2 regions of the Pseudoalteromonas sp. 120-MNA-CIBAN-0494 genome follow, and region 2 is predicted to be linked to the other one. Evidence: predicted binding sites of a transcription regulator. Region 2 holds the regulator's gene; the other holds the start of a gene.
What was found. The regulator MetJ, encoded in region 2, represses methionine synthesis genes. The targets are predictions, from matches to a motif close to TAGACGTCTAGACGTCTA.
Positions count from the first base shown of each region.

Region 1: a site for MetJ is predicted at 2,598-2,615, ahead of metA (homoserine O-succinyltransferase). Genes of this name have one in related genera too.

Region 1 is NZ_JBEOOE010000001.1:240,005-244,910, forward strand. Features, by position in the region: gene metH (methionine synthase) at 1-503, opposite strand, end outside; gene AAEY55_RS01105 (homocysteine S-methyltransferase family protein) at 516-1,595, opposite strand; gene metA (homoserine O-succinyltransferase) at 1,585-2,532, opposite strand; gene ettA (energy-dependent translational throttle protein EttA) at 2,773-4,446, shown strand; gene AAEY55_RS01120 (histone deacetylase) at 4,533-4,906, shown strand, end outside.
Region 2 is NZ_JBEOOE010000002.1:304,703-309,608, forward strand. Features, by position in the region: gene metL (bifunctional aspartate kinase/homoserine dehydrogenase II) at 1-349, opposite strand, end outside; gene metB (cystathionine gamma-synthase) at 355-1,593, opposite strand; gene metJ (met regulon transcriptional regulator MetJ) at 1,793-2,113, shown strand; gene AAEY55_RS03110 (malic enzyme-like NAD(P)-binding protein) at 2,212-3,453, opposite strand; gene rpmE (50S ribosomal protein L31) at 3,998-4,213, opposite strand; gene priA (primosomal protein N') at 4,470-4,906, shown strand, end outside.

The DNA.
Region 1 (4,906 bases), on a different contig from region 2:
GGCGCAAAGCCAACTTCTTCTACTAATATTTTGTAGCTACGCTCACATATTTCAAACTTTCTATCGGCGGTGGCGGCTTGGCCGTCGGTGTCAAAGGCCATAACTACAGCCGCTGCACCAAAACGTTTAATGGTTTTGGCTTGACGAATAAACGGCTCTTCGCCTTCTTTTAACGAAATTGAGTTAACAATGGCTTTGCCTTGAATGCACTTTAAACCGGCTTCTATTACTTCCCATTTAGAGGAGTCGACCATGATAGGTACGCGAGAAATATCGGGTTCTGAGGCAATTAAATTTAAAAACTTAACCATGGCGGCTTTTGAATCCAACATGGCTTCGTCCATGTTTATATCAATTACCTGCGCGCCGTTTTCTACTTGTTCGCGAGCAACTGTTAACGCGGTTTCATAGTCTTCTTCCATGATCAAACGTTTAAACATGGCGGAGCCGGTTACATTGGTACGTTCGCCGACATTAGTAAATACTGCTATTTTTTGAGTCATGTTGGCGGCTCCTTAATTTAAGTTACAGGCTTCGAGGCCCGATAAACGCATGCGTACTTCAATTTCTGGCAACTGGCGTGGTTTAACGCCTTCAAGCCCTTTTGCAAAGGCGCGAATATGCGCAGGTGTGGTGCCGCAGCAACCACCTACAATATTAATAAAGCCCGACTTACCCCAATCAATAATTTCGGTTGCCATTTCTTTTGCTTCTAGGTCGTAGCCACCAAATTCGTTAGGCAAGCCTGCATTGGGATGCACCGAGGTAAAGGTTTCGCATACACGCGACAACTCTTGCACATATTGGCGCAGTAAATCTGGGCCTAAGGCGCAGTTAAGGCCAATAGAAAGCGGTTTAATATGGCGAATAGAGTTATAAAAGGCTTCGGTAGTTTGCCCCGAAAGCGTACGCCCAGAGGCATCGGTAATAGTGCCGGAGATCATAACTGGTAATGTGCGCCCTGCTTGCTCAAACGCTTCCTCTACTGCAAACGATGCAGCTTTAGCATTGAGGGTATCGAATATGGTTTCGATTAAAATAATATCGGCGCCACCTTCCATCAGTGCCAAGGTCGATTCTACATAGGCAGTAACTAAACGATCAAAGGTAACATTACGATAGCCCGGATCGTTTACATCGGGCGACAATGAACAAGTTTTTGACGTTGGCCCAAGTACGCCCGCTACATAACGTGGTTTTTCGGGTGTTTTAGCACTAAACTCATCGCAAAGTAGCCGTGCCAATTTTGCCGACTCTAGGTTTATTTCACGGCTTAGATTAGCCATGTCGTAATCTTCCATCGAAATGGTGGTGGAGTTAAAGGTATTGGTTTCGATAATATCGGCACCGGCAGCTAAAAAGCTACGATGAATATCGGTAATTATTTTAGGCTGCGTAAGGCTTAGTAAATCGTTATTACCGCGAATAAGTACATGCCAATCTTTAAAGCGCTCACCGCGATAGTCTTGCTCTTCTAATTGGTGTGCTTGGATCATAGTGCCCATAGCGCCGTCTAAAATTAAAATTCGCTCTTTTAACGCTGCACTTAGTTCGTCGTGCTTATTTTGGTCATTATTAAGAGGGTTATTCGGCATAGTTGTTAGTCCTTACGTCTTGGCTAACTAAATTAATATCATAGGGTGTAGTTTGGTACACGTAATAATTTAACCAGTTCGAAAAAAGTAAAAAAGCATGGCTTTGCCACGTTTTTGAAGGTTGTTTAGTTGCATCGTCATCTGGAAAGTAATTTTCGGGCTTGGGCGCATTGTCGCTTTTTTCGCAATCGCGTTGGTATTCAGCTTTTAACGAGTCGGCGTCATACTCTGGGTGGCCGGTAATAAACACTTGGCTGCCCGACTTATTTTTAACTAAGTAAGCACCTACTTTCTCAGAACCCGCTAGCACGACTAGTTCATTGCAAGCATTTATTTTATTTACATCTACATGGCCATAACGCGAATGCGGCACTAAAAAGGTGTCGTCAAAGCCGCGCGTTAACGCCCCATGTTCAAAGTAACATTGGTGCGTAAATACGCCGCACAGTTTATCGGTTTTTAAATCGCGCTTTATTTTATAATGATGATAAAGCGCTGCATGCGCTGCCCAACACGAAAAAAGTGTAGACGTAACATGCTGCTCAGCCCAATCTAAAATTGCGGTAAACTCATCCCAATAAGCTACATCCTGGTACTCTAAATGCGCTAGCGGCGCGCCGGTAACTATTAATGCATCGTAGTTATTGTTTTTTACTTCTGAAAAATAACGATAAAAGGTGTCTAGGTGCTGCTCTGAATTACTGCTACTGCGATGAGTGTCTAGACGCAGTAGTTCTACATTTACTTGCAAGGGCGAATTGGCAAGCAAACGAATAAACTGTACTTCGGTTTCAACTTTATTAGGCATTAAGTTAAGAATAGCCAAACGCATGGGGCGAATTTCTTGCGTTTTTGCACGAGTTTGTGGCATTACAAATACGTTTTCTTGGCGCAGGCGAGCAATAGCTGGTAGTTCGTCTTTTACTGTAATTGGCATCCTTTTACTCCTATTCATCAAAACCGAAAACTTATTATGAACAGATAAGAAAAAATATCAACCAATAGATGTATAGATGTCTAAATATCCAAATGAATTTTTTTCATCCTATTTTATAATCGTTTTTGTGCACTTTATAGTTTGTTTGTCGGTTTAAAATTGGCCATTCGTTGACTGCCTCACCCGTCAACCACTACAATAGAGCATTGTAATTTTTATTATTATTTGAAGGTTTTTTCCATGGTTTTACCTGATAAATTTATATTCTCGATGAGTCGAGTTTCTAAGGTTGTGCCACCTAAGCGCACTATCTTAAAAGACATCTCGTTACACTTTTTCCCGGGCGCTAAAATTGGTGTGCTTGGTTTAAACGGCTCTGGTAAATCAACATTGCTACGTATTATGGCCGGTGTTGACCAAGACTTTGAAGGTGATGCCTTTCCACAACCAGGCACTAAAATTGGTTACTTACCGCAAGAACCTGTTTTAGACGAAAGCAAAACCGTACGCGAAATCGTTGAGCAAGCTGTTGGCGAAGTTAAATACGCGCTTAAACGCCTTGACGAAGTGTATAACGAATACGCCATGGAAGACGCTGACTTTGACGCACTTGCAAAAGAGCAAGGCGAGCTTGAAGCGGTTATTCAAGCGCACGATGGTCATAACATAGACAACGTTTTAGAGCGCGCTGCCGATGCACTACGTTTACCTGAGTGGGATGCTAAAATTGAGCACCTTTCGGGTGGTGAACGCCGCCGTGTTGCTATATGCCGACTGTTACTTGAAAAACCAGACATGCTTATTCTCGATGAGCCAACTAACCACTTAGACGCTGAGTCGGTTGCCTGGTTAGAGCGCTTCTTACACGATTACGAAGGCACAGTTGTGGCGGTAACGCATGACCGTTACTTCCTAGATAATGTAGCAGGTTGGATTTTAGAGCTTGACCGTGGTGAAGGTATTCCATGGGAAGGTAACTACTCTTCGTGGTTAGAGCAAAAAGATGCGCGCCTACAACAAGAGCAAAAATCTGAAAAAGCACGTCAAAAGTCAATTGCGCAAGAGCTTGAATGGGTTCGTTCAAACCCTAAAGGCCGCCAAGCTAAGTCAAAAGCACGTATGGCGCAGTTTACCGAAATGCAGCAGTCTGATTATCAAAAACGTAACGAAACCAACGAAATGTTTATTCCGCCTGGCCCACGTTTAGGGGATCAAGTGCTTGAAATAACTAACTTACGTAAAAGCTTTGGCGACCGTGTATTAATCGACGATTTAAGCTTTAGCATGCCAAAAGGTGCCATTGTGGGCATTATTGGTGCTAACGGCGCGGGTAAATCAACACTGTTTAAAATGATCAGCGGCGAGCAACAGCAAGACAGCGGCAACATCACCATAGGTGAAAGCGTACACATTGCAACGGTTGATCAGTTCCGTGACGGTATGGACGAAAGCAAAACTGTTTTCCAAGAAATATCTGACGGGCAAGACGTACTTAAAATTGGTAATTTTGAGTTCCCAAGCCGTGCTTACGTTAGCCGTTTTAACTTTAAAGGTAACGATCAGCAAAAGTTTGTTAAAGACCTATCGGGTGGTGAACGTAACCGTTTACACCTTGCTAAGTTATTAAAAGCTGGCGGTAACGTGTTACTACTCGATGAGCCAACTAACGACTTGGACGTTGAAACACTACGTGCACTAGAAAACGCTATTTTAGAGTTTCCTGGTTGTGTAATGTGTATATCGCATGACCGTTGGTTCCTTGACCGTATTGCTACACATATTTTAGATTACCGCGACGAAGGCCAAATTAACTTCTTTGATGGTAACTACACTGAGTACGAAGAGTGGCTTAAAAAGACCTTAGGTGCTGAGGCAACTCAACCTAAGCGTATTAAGTACAAAAAGATTGGTTAATAGCTAATTTTAAGCTCTAGGCAATAATTAAGCCCTGCATTTATGTAGGGCTTTTGTTTTATAACTATAACTACAAATAGAATTTTATGACCCTAAATCCTCACTTGCCGTTAGTTTATCATCCTAATTACTCGTTTAGCTTTGATCCTAAACATCGCTTTGTAATGAGTAAATTTGCACATTTATACCAGCACGTTAAGCAGTTAGGATTAGTTGGCGATAACTTAGTACAGCCGTTATTAGGTACGCCAGAGGCACTAGAATTAGTACACTGCGAAAACTATATTCACGACCTATATCATAATCAATTAGACGAAAAAGCCATGCGCCGTATTGGTCTACCTTGGTCAAAAGAGCTAATGGCGCGTACCTTTACAGCCCCACAAGGTACACTACAAACCGCTCGCTTAGCCCTTAAACACGGTATGGCATGCCATTTAGCAGGCGGTACACACCACGC
Region 2 (4,906 bases):
CGAGTAGCGCCGCTTCTTGCAACTGCTCAGTACTCGCTAATTTAGCAACTAAACTTAGCTCTTTATTTAGAGTGGTTAAAGCGCTGCGCTTTAAATCGCCCTGCAGTAGCTGCGTTATTAAATCACTTTGATGATTGTTTAATTGCAATACAATATCAGCGAGCGCTTGAGTATCGTGCTGCTGATAACTTTGCCACAGTTTTACTAATGTATCTGTGGTTTTTCCTGCAGCCGATACCACTACACAATCACCGGGCTGAGCTTGCCCTATAATTATTTTTGCAACGCTTTTATAGCGCTCGGCTGAGCTTAAACTCGAACCACCAAACTTATGAATATTATTAGTCATATTAATTACCACAACGCCGGGTGAGCAGCGCTCAATTTAACATTACTACTTGCGCTAGCACCTGCTTTACCTGCGTTATTGTGCTGACCTGGTTGCACTAAATTAAATACCCGATCAAAGTCTGCTAATAAATCTGCTACATCTTCAATACCTACCGACACACGAATAAGCGTATCGCCAACGCCAGCGGCTAAACGAGCCTCGGCTTCCATTCCTGCATGCGTCATTGTTGCTGGGTGGCATATTAAGCTCTCTACGCCACCTAAAGATTCAGCTAAGCTAAATGTTTTAAGGTTTGTTAAAAATGCAGCTGCGTCATTTACATCACCTTTAATGTCAAAACTAACCATGCCACCAAAACCAAGTTGCTGTGCTTTAGCCAATTCATGTTGTGGATGCGACTCTAGCCCCGGGTAATATACTTGGCTAACAAATTTTGAGCTTTCAAGGTACTTAGCAATAGCTAAGGCATTTTCTTGATGCTGCCGTAAGCGTACATTTAAAGTACGCAAGCCACGCAAAGTTAAGTAACTATCAAACGGTGCCCCCGTTATACCAATATTATTTGCCCACCAAGCCAGTTCTTCACCTAGTTCGTCAGTTGCAGCAATAACCGCACCGCCAACCACGTCTGAGTGGCCATTTATGTACTTAGTGGTTGAGTGCACCACAATATCAACGCCAAATTTAATCGGGTTTTGTAATGCAGGCGATAAAAAAGTGTTATCTGCGGCTACCAAAGCACCGCATTGTTTCGCAATATCGGTTACTGCTTTAATATCAGTTAAACGTAAAATAGGGTTACTAGGGGTTTCTATCCAAATTAACTTAGGTTTGATTACTAAAATTTGCTGCAAACTTTCTGGTTTAGTTAAATCTAACACTTCGAGTTTTAATAGGCCGCGCTTTTGTAATGAGGTAAATAAGCGATAGCTGCCGCCATAACAATCATGGGGGATCACTAACGTATCGTCACTATTAAGCAGCTGAGTGGCTAAATGTACGGCAGCCATTCCTGTTGCAGTAATAATGCCGCGAGCACCACCTTCGAGTTCGCTGAGTGCTTGGGCTAAAGTATCACGATTTGGATTACCACTGCGGCCATAGTCATATTGACGTTTTGTATCAAAGTCGGCAAACGAATAAGTGGTTGATAAATACAGCGGAGGCACAACCGCGCCATGGTGCTTATCAGCATCGACACCACTGCGAACTGCAATTGTCGCTTTATTTTTTTCACTCATATTTATTACCTGCTTTATTTAGATGTTTAGACGTCTAAAACAGTAATTCATTCAACTTAAGAAGTCAAAACATTTAAACACCTAGCCATCTGTGCAACAAGTATTTGACTAATTTGTTTAAATCGATAGAATTTCACGCATATTCGCGCTATTTTTTAGTAGGGTGAGCAATTAATAATCTGAGGCAACGATACATCTTATGGCAAAATGGAATGGCGAGTATATTCACCCATACGCAGAACACGGGAAAAAATCAGAGCAAGTTAAAAAGATCACCGTTTCGATCCCGCTAAATGTATTAAAAGTACTAACCGATGAACGCACCCGTAGGCAAATTAATAACTTACGCCATGCAACTAATAGCGAGCTATTATGTGAAGCATTTTTGCATGCGTTTACTGGGCAACCGTTACCTAACGATGATGATTTACGTAAAGATAACGCCGAAAAAGTGCCTGAAGAAGTGAAAAAAATAATGCAAGAAATGGGCTTAGAAGTTCCTGTTTTAAACGAAGACTAAACAGCGGCTTTTAAACAAAAAAACCTCAGCCATGCTGAGGTTTTTTTATGGCTATAAATTACACTGAAGTAACTTAATACCGAGCAACATAATGCTGCTTATTCCATATAGTTTGCTGGCAGCTCTATTTGCGCTACGCCTGAAGCAATGGCTGCTAATGCAACTGCTTTAGCAATACGCGGCAATAAACGCGGATCCATAGGCTTAGGAATAATATACTCTGCACCAAACGCTAGCTTATCTACACCGGCAGCTTTTAGTACTTCTGGTGGAACCGGCTCTTTGGCAATACTACGAATAGCTTCAACTGCTGCAATTTTCATTTCATCGTTAATTTCACTAGCACGCACATCAAGTGCACCACGGAAAATAAACGGAAAACACAACACGTTATTAACTTGGTTAGGGTAATCTGAGCGCCCTGTTGCCATAATTAAATCGCTTCGTGCGCCGTGTGCCAGTGCCGGATCAATCTCAGGGTCTGGGTTCGAACAAGCAAATACGACTGGCTTTGCCGCCATTAATTTTAAATCATCGGCCGATAATAAGTTAGGGCCCGATACACCAACAAATACGTCAGCATCTTCAATTACATCTTGTAATGTACGCTTATCGGTATTGTTAGCAAATAACTGTTTGTACTCGTTTAAATCATCACGGCGAGTGTGAATAACACCTTTACGATCAAGCATATAAATATGTTCACGCAGTGCACCACACTTAATTAATAACTCCATACAAGCAATCGCTGCAGCGCCGGCACCTAAACATACAATAACTGCATCTTCAATATCTTTGCCTTGCACTTCCAGTGCATTTATCATGCCTGCAGCCGTTACAATAGCCGTGCCGTGCTGATCATCATGAAAAACAGGAATACTACAGCGTTCAATAAGCGCCTTTTCAATTTCAAAACACTCTGGTGCTTTAATATCTTCAAGGTTAATACCGCCAAAAGTATCAGCAATATTAGCCACAGTATTTATAAAGTCTTCGGTAGTGCGGTGTTTTACTTCAATATCAATTGAGTCAATGCCTGCAAAACGCTTAAACAACAACGCCTTGCCTTCCATTACCGGTTTTGACGCTAAAGGCCCTAAATTTCCTAAACCTAAAATAGCAGTACCATTGGTGATCACTGCAACCAAATTACCTTTACCTGTGTACTTATAGGCATTTACAGGGTCAGCAGCAATTTCACGCACCGGCTCAGCTACACCGGGGCTATAAGCTAAAGCGAGATCATGAGCCGTTTCTGCAGGCTTGGTTAGCTCAATGCTGATTTTACCTGGAACGGGGTGAGAGTGATAATGTAGTGCTTGTTCACGAAAGTCCGACATAACGCGATTATATCCTGCAATTTAAGTTAAAGTGAGAGGGAGTAAAGCGACACTTAACATGCCTTAAAGTACGATACCCTTATTATTTTTAAATTCCAAGCAATATCAGGTCTATCCTGTTATATGCTAGATCTGTTAATTTTAAGCGAATTTTCAGCAACTTCGATAAAAACATCGCTACTTTTCATAAATATAAATTGTGCTAAAAGGCACTTTTCAAGCTTATTTTAGTTAAAAGTATTATTCACAAAACAGCGTTTTTAAAATGTGAATAAAATCAGCTAAAAGCGATTATTTATTCTGCTTTAACAACACATAGCTTCATGTTGGCCACTTTTAGAAACCGAGTTTAAAATTAAGCTATTAAAAATATAGAGAATATTAGGTCATTTGTCTGCAAAGGTTTATGCATACCGAGAATAAGAACAGGAAATAGTTATGCAAAAGCAATAAACTTAAAACTAGCGAGGTTAGGGGGAAGTTAGAGTATTTTTAGGCATAAAAAAAGCATCCTAAGATGCTTTTTTTAACTAAATAGCAATAATTACTTTTTGCTACCAAGTGCACCGAAACGCTTGTTGAAACGATCAACACGTCCGCCAGTGTCTAAAATCTTTTGCTTACCAGTGTAAAACGGGTGACACGCAGAACAAACGTCTAGGTGAATATTTTTACACAGAGTAGAGCTAGTTTCGAATTCGTTTCCACATGAACAAGTTGCAGAAATTACTTCGTACTTAGGGTGAATACCTTCTTTCATAGAAACCTCTAGTTAAGGCCGCATCGCTCTCCAAACCCGGAGTCTGGCACCATACGTCGTTAAAACAAATTTATTGGTGGCGGATTTTATCCAACAACCATCAAGCACACAAGCATTAATTAGTATTTTTGCTAAAAAAATAACCATTTTGAGTAAACAAGGTTATTTGGTAGTAGGTTTTTAGCTGTATTTTTAGTACATTAGGGCCAAGTATTAGCACGCCCTCCCCCATTATTTTTTTAACAGTTGAGTTACTATGTATTTTGTTGAAGTTGCTATAAAAGTTCCACTACCGCGCACCTTTGATTATAAAGTAGATAGCCAGCTTGGTGAAGCTTCTGCGCCATTAAAACCCGGAATGCGGGTGTTAGTACCCTTTGGTAATCAACGTAAAGTAGCCGTGGTTTTAGCGCTTAAAACAACAACCGAAGTGCCTGAAAACAAAATAAAGGCAATTTTTGAAATTATCGACGATACGCCAATTTTATCTGAAGAGCACATAGAGTTACTGCGCTTTACTGCCCGTTATTATTGCTACCCGCTGGGTGAAACCATTCATATTGCATTGCCAAGCGCACTACGCCAAGGCGAATCGCCTGATAAAACCAGCATTAATATGGTAGCCCTAACGGAAAAAGGCGCGCTGCTGCCGTCATTAAAAGCTAAGACTCAACTTAATTTACTAAAGCAGCT